2 regions of the Allobosea sp. RAC05 genome follow, and region 2 is predicted to be linked to the other one. Evidence: predicted binding sites of a transcription regulator. Region 2 holds the regulator's gene; the other holds the start of a gene.

Region 1 (7,383 bases), 860 kb from region 2:
CCGAGGGGACGTTGGTGAGGTCGGCGATGGCGGAGATCAGTGCCGCGAACAGGTCGATCGCATAATTGTCATGCGTGCCCTGGAGCACGGCGGCGATGCGCTCGAGGCCCATGCCGGTGTCGATCGAGGGCCGCGGCAGGTTCGTGCGAATGCCGCCCGCCGCCTCCTCATACTGCATGAAGACGAGGTTCCAGATCTCGATGAAGCGGTCGCCATCCTCGTCGGGCGAGCCGGGCGGGCCGCCGGGGATGTGGTCGCCATGGTCGTAGAAGATCTCGGAGCAGGGGCCGCAGGGGCCCGTATCCCCCATGCGCCAGAAATTGTCCGAGGTCGGGATGCGGATGATCTTCGAGTCGGTGAGGCCGGCGATCTTCTTCCAGAGGCCATGCGCCTCGTCGTCCTCGGAATAGACGGTGACCGTCAGCTTCTCCTTGGGCAGGCCATATTCGCGGGTGACCAGGGTCCAGGCGTGCTCGATCGCCTGTTCCTTGAAATAGTCGCCGAAGGAGAAGTTCCCCAGCATCTCGAAGAAGGTGTGGTGGCGGGCGGTGTAGCCGACATTGTCGAGGTCGTTGTGCTTGCCGCCGGCGCGGACGCATTTCTGCGCGGTGGTGGCACGGACGTAAGGCCGCTTCTCCTGGCCTGTGAAGACGTTCTTGAACTGCACCATGCCCGAATTGGCGAACATCAGCGTCGGGTCGTTGCGCGGCACGAGCGGGCTCGACGCCACCACCTCATGGCCCTGGCCCTTGAAATAGTCGAGGAAGGTGGACCGGATTTCGTTGACGCCGCTCATCGCTTTTCGAACTCTTGGCTATCGGGCTGCCGGCCGGGCCGGGCCGGCGGTTTCAAGCGTTCTAGTGAGGCCGCTTGCCGCTGTCGAGAGAGTGAAGAGCGCAAGGCGTTGAGCCCAAACGACAACGGGCGACCCGAGGGCCGCCCGATCGTTTGCGTCAAAAGCAGCGGGCTTCATGTGAGCCTTCATCCTAAGGAGCAGCCATAGGCTGCGTCTCGAAGGATGGTTCAGCTGTCGCCCGAGCCTCCTGGAGCATCCTTCGAAACGCCGCGTGCCGCGGCTCCTCAGGATGAGGGCTCGGTGAGGACGCTCAGGCCTCGCCCTCGTCGAGATCATCCGCCGTCGGGGTCGCCTGGTCGAGGATGCGCTCGGCGACGAGGCCGGAGTTCTGGCGGATCGTGGCCTCGATCTTGGCGGCGATCTCGGGATTGGCCTTGAGGAAGGTCTTGGCGTTCTCGCGGCCCTGGCCGAGGCGCTGGCTGTCGAAGGAGAACCAGGCGCCGGACTTCTCGACCATGCCGGCCTTGACGCCGAGATCGACGAGCTCGCCGACCTTGGAGATGCCCTCGCCGAACATGATGTCGAACTCGACCTGCTTGAAGGGCGGCGCGACCTTGTTCTTGACGACCTTGACGCGGACCTGGTTGCCGGTGGCCTCGTCACGCTCCTTCAGCGTCGAGACGCGGCGGATGTCGAGGCGCACGGAGGCATAGAACTTCAGCGCGTTGCCGCCGGTGGTCGTCTCCGGGGAGCCGTACATCACGCCGATCTTCATGCGGATCTGGTTGATGAAGATGACCATGCAGTTCGAGCGCGAGATCGACGCCGTCAGCTTGCGCAGCGCCTGGCTCATCAGGCGGGCCTGCAGGCCGGGCTGGACGTCGCCCATCTCGCCCTCGATCTCGGCGCGCGGGGTCAGCGCGGCGACCGAGTCGACCACCAGCACATCGATCGCGCCGGAGCGGACGAGCGTGTCGGTGATCTCGAGCGCCTGCTCGCCGGTGTCGGGCTGGGAGATCAGCAGGTCGTCGAGATTGACGCCGAGCTTGCGGGCATAGACCGGATCGAGCGCGTGCTCGGCGTCGACGAAGGCGCAGACGCCGCCCTTCTTCTGGGCCTCGGCGATGGTGTGCAGGGCCAGCGTGGTCTTGCCGGAGGATTCAGGGCCGTAGATCTCGATGACGCGGCCGCGCGGCAGGCCGCCGACGCCGAGCGCGATGTCGAGGCCGAGCGAACCGGTCGAAATCGTCTCGATCTCGATCGCCTGCTGGTTCTTGCCCAGGCGCATGATCGAGCCCTTGCCGAAGGCGCGCTCGATCTGCGAGAGCGCCGCATCCAGCGCCTTGGCCTTGTCCATCGAGGACCCTTCCACCAGTTTCAGATTCGCCTGACTCACGACTCGCGCTCCTTATGGCAGGGGCGCGGGGACATCTCAATCCGCGCCAATGGCGTAGGATGGTCATGGTTTGTTCTGGTTCGCAAGTTCTTTTTCTGTTCTCTTTTCAGGGCTCCTGACAGGAGGTGGCAGGAGGGGGTATGGCTGGCGACGGCGGGGCGCGGATGGCCGCGGTTCCGAGGGCGGAGGAATGTCGGCATGAGCAGGCGCGCACGCGATTATGGGTTGATCTGCGGCACGCTGCCGCCGGGGCCGCTGAATGCGATCACCGACGTCGCCGGCTTGCGCGTCGGCCATCGCAGCCTGCGCGAGGGGAACGTTCGCACGGGCTTCACGGCGGTGCTGCCGCATGAGGGCGATCTTTTCCGTGGGAAGCTGCGGGCCGGCTGCGACGTCCTCAACGGCTTCGGCAAGAGCGCCGGGCTGGTGCAACTCGCCGAGCTCGGCCAGATCGAGACGCCGATCCTGCTGGGCAACACCTTTTCGGTGGGTGTCGGGTTCGACGCGCTGGTCAGCCGGGCGCTGGCTGGCAATCCCGAGATCGGACGCGAGACCGGAACGGTCAATCCGCTCGTGCTGGAGTGCAATGACGGGTTCCTGTCGGATATCCGCGCGCGGGCCCTGACCGAGGCCGATGCCCAGGCCGCGCTCGACGCGGCCGTGGGCGGGCCTGTGGCCGAAGGGGCGGTCGGCGCCGGCTCGGGGATGAGCGCCTTCGGCTTCAAGGGCGGCATCGGCACGGCGTCGCGGCTGATGCGGCTGGACGGCCGGGACTTCACGCTGGGCGTCCTCGTGCTGGCCAATTTCGGCGCGGCCGGCGATCTCGTCCTGCCCGATGGGCGCCGGCCCGTGCCGCCGGTGCCGACGCCTTTCACGCCCGAGCGCGGCTCGGTCATCATCGTGCTCGCGACCGATCTGCCGCTCGAGTCACGGCAACTGACCCGGGTGGCGCGGCGCTGCGGCGCGGGTCTGGCGCGGCTGGGCGCCTTCTGGGGCCATGGCAGCGGCGACATCGCGGTGGCGTTCAGCACGGCGGGCCGCATCGCCCATCACGAGGCGGCGGACATCCTGCCGATGGCGGTGCTCAACGAAAGCCGGATCGACTGGCCGTTCCGCGCCGCCACTGAAGCGACGCAGGAGGCGGTGCTGAACTCGATGCTGGCGGCGCCGGCCGTGACCGGGCGCGACGGCAACAGCCGGCCCTCGCTGGCGGATGCGCTCGGCTGAGCGCTCACCCCATCGCCGCCTTCACCGTCTCGACCAGCTGCTTCATCGTGAAGGGCTTCGGCAGGAACTGGAAATCCTCGCCCTCGGGCAGGTTCTTGCGGAAGGCTTCCTCGGCATAGCCGGAGACGAAGACGACCTTGGTGGCGGGGTTGCGCTGGCGCAGCTCGCCGAGCAGCGTCGGGCCGTCCATCTCCGGCATCACCACGTCGGAGACGACGAGGTCGATCTGGCCGTCATGGGCGAGGAAGATGTCGAGCGCCTCGACGCCCGAGGCCGCCTCGTGGACGGTGTAGCCGCGCGAGACCAGCATGCGGGCGTTGAGCGCGCGGACCGCGTCCTCGTCCTCGACCAGCAGGATGACGCCGGCGCCGGTGTGGTCGGCGGCGACCTTCTTGGGGGCTTCCTTGACCGCGGCCTCGGCGGCGATCTCCTCTTCGCTGGGGACATGGCGGGGCAGGAAGATCCGGAAGATCGTGCCGCGGCCGACGACCGAGTCGCAGAAGACGAAGCCGCCGGTCTGCTTGACGATGCCGTAGACCATGGAGAGGCCCAGGCCCGTGCCCTTGCCGACCTCCTTGGTGGTGAAGAAGGGCTCGAAGATCTTGTCGAGATGCTCGGGCGCGATGCCGGTGCCTGAATCCTCGACCTCGAGCAGGACATAGTCGTCCATGGGGAGGGCGGCGTGGGCGAAGCCCGCGCAGTCGGCGCGCTCGACATTGCGGGTGCGCACGGTGAGCTTGCCGCCGTCGGCCATGGCGTCGCGGGCGTTGACGGCGAGGTTGACGATGACCTGCTCGAGCTGGCCGAGATCGGCCTTGACCGGCCAGAGGTCGCGGCCCTGGCGGACGTCGAGCGTGACCTTGTCGGCGACGACGCGCTTCAGCATCAGCGAGAGGTCCGACAGCACGTCGCCGAGCTCCAGCACCTGCGGGCGCAGCGTCTGGCGGCGCGAGAAGGCGAGCAGCTGCCGCACCAGCGCCGCGGCGCGGTAGGCGTTCTGCTTGATCTGCATGATGTCGGGGAAGGAGGGGTCCGTCGGGCGGTGGCTCGCCAGCAGGAACTCCGAGGCGTTGATGATGACCTGCAGCACGTTGTTGAAATCGTGCGCGATGCCGCCGGCGAGCTGGCCGACGGCCTGCATCTTCTGGGCCTGGTCGATGTTGTCCTTGAGCTTGCGCTCGGCGGTGGTCTCCAGCGCGTAGATGATGGCGCGCTCGCCGTCGCCATCCTCGGTCGCCGCCACGGGCGAGAGATAGAGCCGCGCCGAGCGGGCCTCGTCGGCGGCCAGCGTCAGGTCGAGCGGGGTGATCTCGGAACGGCCCTCCATCGCCTCGGTCAGCGCCCGGTCGAGCCCGCCGCCCGGCGCGACGAGGTCATGGATCGTCGAGGGCTGCGGCCCGGCCGGGGTCAGGCGGGCGAAGGCGGCGTTGGCGCGCAGGATGGCGCCGTTGCGGTCGACGGTGGCGATCGCCATCGGCGTCGAGTGGAAGAAGCGGGCGAAGCGGATCTCGGCCTCGCTGCCGACGTCGGTACCGGCCTCGCCGGGGGCGCGGTTGAGGACGAGCGTGCGCGAGGGGCCGGCGCGGCCGTCGCTGCCGAAGGCGACCTGGTGGTGCAGGCGCACGGGCAAGGGCGCGCCGTTGCGGCGCTTGAGATCGACGTCGAGCACCTCGACGCGCACATCGCCGGCATGGCCGCGAATGGCCTGGACGAGCGCGGCGGCGGCCGGCGTCGCGATGTCGTCGAGATGCAGGCCGCCGGAGCCGAAGCGGGCGAGGTCGAAGTCGAGCCAGCCGGAGAGGGTGGCGTTGAGATAGGAGACCTCGCCATCGGCGTCGATCGAGACGAAGCCGGCGGGCGCATGGTCGAGATAGTCGATCGCGTGCTGGAGCTCCTGGAAGGCGTTCTCCTGGCGCTCGCGCTCCGGCGTGACGTCGGAGACCGACCAGAGCGTCGCGGGCCGCCCGTCGCGGCGCACCGGCGAGACCTTGATGCGGTACCAGCCGACGGCGCCGCGCCCGCCCAGCGCCGGCTCGAGCCGGACCTCCTCGACGAGCTTGCGGCTCTCGCGGGCGGCGGTGGCGAGGCGGTAGATCGCCTCCGAGACCTCGGCGCGGCCGGTGAAGAGGCTGCCGACCGGGCGCAGATCGCTGGCGCCGCGTGCGCCGGCCAGGGCCAGATAGGCCTCGTTGGCATAGACGATCGCGGTCTCGCCCTCGGTGACGACGACGCCCTCGTCGGCGCGGTCGACGATCGCCTTGGTCAGGTCGTTGCGGGCGGCGCGGCCGGAGAACTGCACGAGCCCGATGGCGAAGGCAAAGAGGCCGAAGACGCCGACGACCGAGAGCAAAGCGAGCAGCCCCAGGATCAGCGGCTGCGCCCATTCGTTGGCGATGAAGCCGAGCGCGACGGCGGCGCCGACGAGCAGCCCCGCCACCAGCAGGATGATGCCGATATGGCCCGGCTTGTCGGAGCGATCGATCGCAGTCGTGGTGCCGCCCATTGCGGTGTGGTCCGTCCCTTGTGGCGACGCGCCGGCCCGATGGCGACCGTCGAGGCTTCCCGGCGAGTTAGGCGCGGCGGCGCTTCAGGCGCAAGACGTATCCGATGACTTCCGCCACCGCCTGGTAGTGTTCGACAGGAATTTCTTCGTCGATGTCGACGCTGGCGTAGAGCGCGCGTGCCAGCGGCACGTTCTCGACGATCGGGACCTCGTGCTCGCCGGCGACCTCGCGGATCTTCAGCGCCACCGCATCGACGCCCTTGGCGAGGCAGAGCGGGGCGGCCATGCCGGGCTCGTAGCGCAGAGCGACGGCGTAGTGGGTCGGGTTGGTGATGATCACGGTCGCCTTGGGGACCTGCGCCATCATGCGCTTGCTGACGCGCTGCATCCGGATCTGGCGCAGCTTCGCCTTGATCTCGGGATTGCCTTCCGAGTTCTTGTACTCGTCCTTGAGTTCCTGCCGCGTCATCTTCTGGCGCTGGTACCAGGAGAAGCGCTGCCAGACGAAGTCGCCGAGCGCGACCACGGCGAAGAGCGCGAGTGCCGCCGCCATCAGCTTGATCGCCAGGACGAGGGTGGCCGGCAGCAGCGCCGCGACGCTCATCTGCGCGAAGCCCTCGAGCCGGTCATGCTCGTTCCAGAGCGTGATCCAGAGCACGGCGCCGACGAGAGCGGTCTTGGCCAGGCCCTTGGCGAAGTTGACCCAGGCCTCCTTGCCGAACATGCGCTTGGCGCCGGCCATGGGCGAGATCCGGTTGAGCTTCGGCATCAGCGGGTCGAAGGTCCAGAGCGGCTTGTGCTGGACTAGCGCGCCCGCCAGCGCCGCGACGAGAATGAAGGCGAAGGGCAGGCCGAGCGCGGCGAAGCCGGTCATCACGCCCTGCTTGGCCACATTCGCGAAGGCGGCGCCGTCGGAGGGCACCTGGTGGGCGTTCATCAGGAAGGCGCGCAGCGAGAGCGCGCTGTCGCGGGCGGCCCAGCCGGCGCCGACCAGCAGCGCGAGCGTGAAGCCGCAGAGCACGAAGAAGGTGCCGATCTCCTGCGATCTGGGAATGTCGCCTTTCTCGGCGGCCTGATCCAGCTTTCGCTGGGTCGGCTCCTCTGTTCTGTCCTCGTTGTCGGCCTCCTCTGACATCGGCGCTCAGTTCCCCGTGAACTGGCGCAGGAAGCCGCCGAGATCGCCCAGGAAGACGCTCATCATCACGCCGACGACGGCGAAGAGGACGAGCATGCCGCCGAGGATCGAGGCCGGGACCGCGAGGAAGAAGACCTGGAGCTGCGGCATCATCCGGGCGAGCACGCCGAGCCCGAGATTGAACAGCAGGCCGAAGACGATGAAGGGCGCCGATATCTGCACGGCCAGCGCGAAGCCCTGGGAGGCGGCGCGCACCGCCAGGGCCATCACGTCGCCGAGCTCGGGATTGCCGCCCGGCGGCAGCAGCCGGTAGCTCTCATGGATCG
Region 2 (7,383 bases):
TGCCGCGCTGCGGACGCAGCCGCCCTTCGCCAACTCGGCCATGGACGGCTATGCGGTGCGGGCGGATGACCTCGTGCCCGGCACCGAATTGCGGGTCATCGGCGAGTCGGCCGCAGGGCGTTCATTTGCCGGCACATTATCTACCGGCGAAGCGGTCCGAATCTTCACTGGCGCCCCGATCCCCGAGGGCGCCGACACCATCCTGATCCAGGAGAACGCCGACGGCGTCGGCTCGGCCGCGATCACCGTCCGCGAGGGCGCGCCCAAGGGCAAGTTCATCCGCAAGGCCGGGCTCGACTTCAGCCTCAATGACAGCCTGCTCGCCACCGGAACCCGCCTCGACAGCGCCGCGCTCGGGCTCGCCGCCGCCGCCGCTCACCCGGCCCTGCCGGTGCGCCGCAAGCCGCTGGTCGCGATCCTCGCCACCGGCGACGAACTCGTGCTGCCGGGCGAGCCGGTCGGACCGGACCAGATCGTTGCGTCCAACTCGTTTGCGCTTGCCGCGCTGGTCGAGCAGGCGGGCGGCAGCGTGCTCGACCTCGGCATCGCGCGCGACGACCATGCGGACCTCGCCGCGCGGATCGGGCAGGCGCGGGAGGCCGGCGCCGATGTGCTGGTGACGCTGGGCGGCGCCTCGGTCGGCGCGCATGACCTCGTCCAGGAGGCGCTGAAGCGCGCCGGAATGGATCTCGGCTTCTGGAAGATCGCGATGCGGCCGGGCAAGCCGATGATGACCGGCCGGCTCGGCCCGATGGTCGCGATCGGCCTGCCGGGTAACCCCGTCTCCTCGATCGTCTGCGGCCATCTCTTCGTCGTCCCGGTCATCGAGGCCCTGCTCGGGGTGCCCTCGCCTGAGCGCGACCGCAGCGAGCCCGGCCTGCTCGGGCGCGACATGCCCGCGAACGATGAGCGCGAGGACTATCTGCGCTCCAGCCTCGTCCTGACCGAGGCCGGCTGGGAGGCGACGCCGTTCGAGCGGCAGGATTCCTCCATGCTCGGTCTGCTCGCCCAGGCCCAGGCGCTGACGATCCGCCCTGTCTTCGCGCCGGCCGCCCGCAAGGGCGATCCCTGCCGCTTCATCCGGTTGCGCTAGGCTCAGACCGGCGCATCCGCTTGCGGAACACAACGCGAACGGGTATGGTGTTCGTGATTTGTTTCGAATCTGCGACAACCGGCAGATTCCAGAGCGCCGGCGGGGATCATGCTGACACGCAAACAGTTCGAACTGCTTCGTTTCATCCAGGAGCGCCTGCGCGAAAGCGGCGTCCCCCCCTCCTTCGACGAGATGAAGGACGCGCTCGACCTCAAGTCCAAATCCGGCATTCACCGGCTGATCATGGCGCTCGAGGAGCGCGGCTTTATCCGCCGCCTGCCGAACCGGGCGCGGGCGCTCGAGGTGATCAAGCTGCCCGACGGTGCCGGCGGCGGTCTGCAGCCCGGCGCGCGCCGCTTCAACCCGTCGGTCGTCCAGGGTGGGCTCGGCAAGGATGCGCCGCCGGCCAAGGACGGGCTGCCCGGCCGGGCGCGCCCGGTGGAAGCCGCGCCGGAGGATGCCCGCAACACGATCGCGATCCCCGTCATGGGCCGCATCGCGGCGGGCACGCCGATCTCGGCGATCCAGAGCCGCAGCCACAGCGTCGCCCTGCCCGCCGACATGCTCGGTTCCGGCGAGCATTTCGCACTCGAGGTCCGCGGCGACTCGATGGTCGAGGCCGGCATTCTCGACGGCGACACGGTGGTGATCCGCCGCCAGGACACGGCCAACACCGGCGACATCATCGTCGCGCTGATTGACGACGAAGAGGCGACGCTGAAGCGGCTGCGCAAGCGCGGCTCCTCGATCGCGCTGGAAGCGGCCAATCCCGCCTATGAGACGCGGGTGCTCGGCCCCGACCGGGTCAAGATCCAGGGCCGACTGGTCAATCTGATGCGGCGCTACTGAAGGCGCTCGGTGTCGGGAGCGCTCTCGGCGACGGATGGCGCGGGGGCTGTCGCAGGGGCTGTTCTGGCCGCGGGCTGGATCGGCGGCTGACGACTCCAGGGTCGTGAGCGTCCGGCCTGCTCGGCGGCATGGCGGCGCCAGCCCGTAAGGCCATGCACGAGTGCGGTCGCCCCGTCGCGTTGCAGCGCGGTCCGGTCGATCAGCAGCGCCGCGCAGGGGGCCGTCCAGGGAATCGGCGTCACCACCACATCCGCGCGCCGGCAATCCTCGATGATGGCCAGCCGCTCCTGCGCATAGGCGATGGAACGCCCCTCCCTCGTGGTCAGGACACAACCTGCGGGATCGCAGGAGGCACCCTGGCGCAGCGACGGGTCGTCCGCCTTGCGGCCATCGCCATCGGCGCTCAGCCATTGCTCCAGCACGAAGCGGCTGGGCCTACCGGCGATGACGAGGCGGTCGTCGGGCCCGCGCACGGCCAGCCCGGCCCCATCGCGCTCGACCAGGATCGCGGGACGCTCGGGCTTGGCCGCCACTGCGACGCCGGCCGCGAGCGGCAGCACGGCCAGCAGGCGCAGCTTCGTGCTCCACAGCGTCGCCCAGAGCAGCGACAGCACGAAGCAGAGCAGCGCCGCCGTGCCGAAGGCCGGGATCACCAGGGTGGAGTGATCGATGGTTGCGACCCAGTGCGCCAGTTTCAGCACCACCTGCGAGGCCTGCCCCATCAGCCACCAGGCCGGCGCATCCAGCCCGAAGGGGTAGGCCAGCACGCCGAAGACCGCGGCCGGCATCACGCAGAGCGAGACGAAGGGCAGCGCCAGCGCGTTGCCGAGCAGCCCGAACGGGTTGAAGGTCTGGAAGTGGAAGGCGCCGAACGGGGCGGTCGCGGCGGTCGCCAGCAGCGTGGTCACGACGATGCCACAGGCCGCGATCCAAAGCGGGCGCAGTGGCCAGGGCAGCGCCGGGGGTGGCTGCGACCGGCCGCGGTTCTCCCAGCGCTCGGCGAAGGCGATCAGCGCCGCCACCGCGCCGAAGGACATCTGGAAGCTCGGCCCCAGCAGCGCCTCGGGTTCGCGCAGCAGAACGATCATCGCCGCCAGCGCGAGATTGCGCATGCTCAGCGCCGGGCGGTCGACGAGGATCGCGCCCAGCATCACCAGCGTCATGATCAGCGAGCGCACGGTCGCGACCTCGGCGCCCGAGAATACGCAGTAGGCGACAGAGCCCGCCATCGCCGCGAGGGCAGCGATCTTCTTGACCGGCAGGCGCAGCGCCAGCGTCTGCGAGAGGGCGAGCAGCGCCCGCACCAGCCAGAAGATCGTCCCGGCGGCGAGCACCATGTGCAGGCCGGAGATCGAGACGATGTGGTAGATGCCCGCCGCGCGCAGATCGGCATTGGTCGTGTCGGTGATCAGGCCGCGCTTGCCGGTAACCAGCGCCGCCGCCATCGCCCCCGCCTGCCCACCGCCGATGGAGGCGATGCGCTGCGTCAGGGCGTTGCGGGCGCGGTCGAGCGCAGCGGCGACCTGCAGCGCCGCCGGCGGCGCCTGCGGCGGCGGCGTCAGCGTGATCTTGCCGGAGATGCTGCCGACGGCGCCGAGCCCGCGAAAGAAGGCGTCGCGGCCAAAATCATAGCCGCCTGGCCGGGCCGGGCCCGGTGGCGGCAGCAGCCGCGCCACCGCCGCGATGTGATCGCCCGGCGCGACCTCGCCGGCGCGGATGTTGACCCGGACACGCCTCGGGCGCTCGGCCGCCTCGACGCCGGCCAGACCCGTCACCAGAATCACGAGGCGGGCGCCGGCGTCGCGGCTCTCGACCGATTCGACGAAGCCCGTGAGCTGACCGATCCGTGGCCGGTCCAGCAGCGGCGAGGCGACCGAGGCCGTGCGCCAGGTCGCAGCCGCAAACCCGGCGAACACGGCCGCCAGCGCGATCAGCGCCCTCGCCGCGCCCGGACGGCGGCGCAGGCCGACCGCGCCGGCTGCAGCGAGTACGAAGCCGACCAGCGGCGCCCAGAGCGCCGGCTCGCGATCGGCGGCGAAGTAGAGGAGGATGCCGATCCCCATCGGCACCGGCAGCCAGATGAACAGGCGGCGGCGCTCGGCCTCGAGCGCCAGGGCGCGCTTCAGGCGCTCGCGAGCAGAAGCCAGCGCGAGAGACAGGCCCGGTCCGCCACGGGCGCGACCGGTCCGGGTCCAGGGCAGCGCCAGGGTTCGCGCGCCACGGCTGCGCGTCGCGTCCCCCTGCCCTGGCGGCGGTGCCGGCTGCATCGGCTCCCCATCCCTGACCGCATCGGCGGCGCGTGCATCTTGCGCTTAACGCCGGCCGCCAGGGCATGTTACAGGGGCCGCGCCGGATGTCATGCCCCGCTTCGGCGCGCGCCGTCCCGCGGCGTGCCGATTCGCCTCTTCCCCCTCGGCCCCTTTCGACAGCCAGCCGGAGCCAAGCTTTCATGAGCGATGCCGTCGTCACACGTTTTGCGCCCTCGCCCACGGGCTTCCTGCACATCGGCGGGGCGCGGACCGCGTTGTTCAACTGGCTCTATGCGCGGCGGCACGGCGGCAAGATGCTGCTGCGCATCGAGGACACGGACCGCGAACGCTCGACCGAGCCGGCGATCGCGGCGATCCTCGACGGGCTGAAATGGCTCGGTCTCGATTGGGACGGCGAGACGGTCTACCAGTTCTCGCGGGCCGAGCGGCACCGTGAGGTGGCCCATCAGATGCTCGCCAGCGGCAACGCCTATCGCTGCTATGCGACGCCCGCCGAGCTGGACGAGATGCGCGAGCAGGCCAAGGCCGCCGGCAAGCCGATGCGCTATGACGGGCGCTGGCGCGACCGCGACCCCGCCACCGCGCCCGAGGGCGTCAAGCCGGTGATCCGCCTGCGCGCGCCGCAGACCGGAGAGACAGTGGTCGAGGACGAGGTCCAGGGCCGTGTCGTCTGGCAGAACGAGAATCTCGACGATCTCGTGCTGCTGCGCTCCGACGGCAACCCGACCTACATGCTCGCGGTGGTGGTCGACGACCATGACATGGGCGTGACCCATGTCATCCGCGGCGACGACCACCTGACCAACGCGGCGCGCCAGACGCAGATCTACCAGGCGATGGGCTGGACGGTCCCCAGCATGTCGCACATCCCGCTGATCCACGGGCCCGACGGCGCCAAGCTCTCCAAGCGCCATGGCGCGCTCGGCGTCGATGCCTACCGGGCGATGGGCTATCTGCCGGTGGCGCTGCGCAACTATCTCCTGCGCCTCGGCTGGAGCCATGGCGACCAGGAGATCTTCTCGACGCAGGAAATGATCGATCTGTTCGATCTCGGCTCGATCGGCCGCTCGGCCGCGCGCTTCGATTTCGCCAAGCTCGAGAGCCTGAACGGGCTCTACATGCGCCAGTCCACCGACAGCGACCTGATCGCGGCGCTGAAGGTGATCCTGCCGGAGATCGGGCCGCCGCGCGGGCTGGGCCCGACGCTGTCGCCCGAGCTGGAAACGCGTTTCCTGGCGGCGATGCCGGGGCTGAAGGAGCGCGCCAAGACGCTCATCGAGCTACTCGACAGCGCCTACTATCTCTATGCCGCGCGCCCGCTGCAGCTCGACGCCAAGGCGGCGGCGCTGCTGGACGACGCCGGGCGGCAGCGCCTGCCCGGGCTGGCGCAGACGCTCGCCGCGGTGAACGACTGGTCCGTCGAGGCTCTCGAGGCTGCCGTGCGCGGCTTTGCGGAGACGCATGGGCTGAAACTGGGGCAGGCCGCGCAGCCGCTGCGGGCCGCGCTGACGGGGCGCGCGATGTCGCCGGGCCTGTTCGACGTGATGGCGGTTCTCGGCCGCGAGGAAACGCTTGCTCGGCTCGCTGACCAGAGCTGAGCAAAACGCTGTCCCGACCGTCTTTCGGCTCGGTTGAACCGGGTCTGCAAATGGTCTAGTGACGCCTGATGTGGCCACGTCGGCGCCTGCCGGGGCGGGCACGAATATTGCTTGAAAATCAGTCGGATGAACCGCTCTTCGACCCTCGGCCGCCCCTGCACCGACACGACCCCGTCATGTCGGTTCGCTCTGACGACGGAAAGGTCTCATGGACAACCGTGAAAAGACCGAGCGCAACCACGACTGACCAGCAGCGAGCCTGAAAGGACCGGTATCGATGAGCGGAACCACCAGCCAGCTTCAGGTCGACGGCAAGACCGTCGATATGGCGATCAAGACGGGTTCGATCGGCCCGTCCGTCATCGACATCGGTAAGCTTTACGCCCAGACGGGCATGTTCACCTATGACCCCGGCTTCACCTCGACGGCCGCTTGCGAGTCGCAGATCACCTATATCGACGGCGACGAGGGCGTGCTGCTCTATCGCGGCTACCCGATCGAGCAGCTCGCCGAGCATGGCGACTTCCTCGAGACCTGCTACCTGCTGCTGGAAGGCGAACTGCCGACCGCCGCGCAGAAGGCCGATTTCGACTATCGCGTGACGCGCCATACCATGGTGCACGAGCAGATGGCCCGCTTCTTCCAGGGCTTCCGCCGCGACGCGCATCCGATGGCGGTCATGGTCGGCTCGATCGGCGCGATGTCGGCCTTCTACCACGACTCGACCGACATCTCGGACCCGCATCAGCGCATGGTCGCCTCGATGCGGATGATCGCGAAGATGCCGACGCTGGCGGCGATGGCCTACAAGTACACGGTCGGCCAGCCCTTCGTGTATCCGCTGAACTCGCTCGACTATGCCTCGAACTTCCTGCGCATGTGCTTTGCGGTCCCGGCCGAGGAGTACAAGGTCAATCCGGTGATGGCGCGCGCGCTCGACCGGATCTTCATCCTGCACGCCGACCACGAGCAGAACGCCTCGACCTCGACGGTGCGCCTCGCAGGCTCGTCGGGCGCCAACCCCTTCGCCTGCATCGCGGCCGGCACGGCCTGCCTCTGGGGCCCTGCCCATGGCGGCGCCAACGAGGCGGCGCTGAAGATGCTCGAGGAGATCGGCTCGGTCGAGAACATCCCGAAATTCATCGCCAAGGCGAAGGACAAGAACGATCCGTTCCGCCTGATGGGCTTCGGCCACCGCGTCTACAAGAACTACGATCCGCGCGCGAAGATCATGCAGAAGACGACGCATGAGGTCCTCAACGAGCTCGGCGTCAAGGACGACCCGCTGCTCGACGTGGCCATCGAGCTCGAGCGCATCGCGCTGTCGGACAGCTACTTCATCGAGAAGAAGCTCTATCCGAACATCGACTTCTATTCGGGCATCACCCTGAAGGCGATGGGCTTCCCGACCTCGATGTTCACGGCGCTGTTTGCGCTGGCGCGCACCGTCGGCTGGATCGCGCAGTGGAAGGAAATGATCGAGGATCCGTCCCAGCGCATCGGCCGTCCGCGCCAGCTCTACACCGGCTCGCCGCCGCGCGAATACATGCCGATCGGCCGCCGCTGAGGCGCA

Evidence for each region. Region 2 encodes LexA, which represses DNA repair genes until DNA is damaged. Its sites were predicted from a motif close to TGTTCNNNNTGTGTTCNG; they were not measured.
Region 1: the regulator LexA is predicted to act here: its motif matches at 2,278-2,295, upstream of recA (recombinase RecA).

The regions. Positions count from the first base shown of each region.
Region 1 is NZ_CP016464.1:3,549,771-3,557,153, reverse strand. It holds gene alaS (alanine--tRNA ligase) at 1-796, opposite strand, end outside; gene recA (recombinase RecA) at 1,107-2,192, opposite strand; gene BSY19_RS20315 (DmpA family aminopeptidase) at 2,391-3,419, shown strand; gene cckA (cell cycle histidine kinase CckA) at 3,424-5,922, opposite strand; gene flhB (flagellar biosynthesis protein FlhB) at 5,990-7,057, opposite strand; gene fliR (flagellar biosynthetic protein FliR) at 7,064-7,383, opposite strand, start outside.
Region 2 is NZ_CP016464.1:2,688,888-2,696,270, reverse strand. It holds gene BSY19_RS16230 (molybdopterin molybdotransferase MoeA) at 1-1,093, shown strand, start outside; gene lexA (transcriptional repressor LexA) at 1,202-1,942, shown strand; gene BSY19_RS16220 (ComEC/Rec2 family competence protein) at 1,936-4,209, opposite strand; gene gltX (glutamate--tRNA ligase) at 4,392-5,810, shown strand; gene gltA (citrate synthase) at 6,088-7,377, shown strand.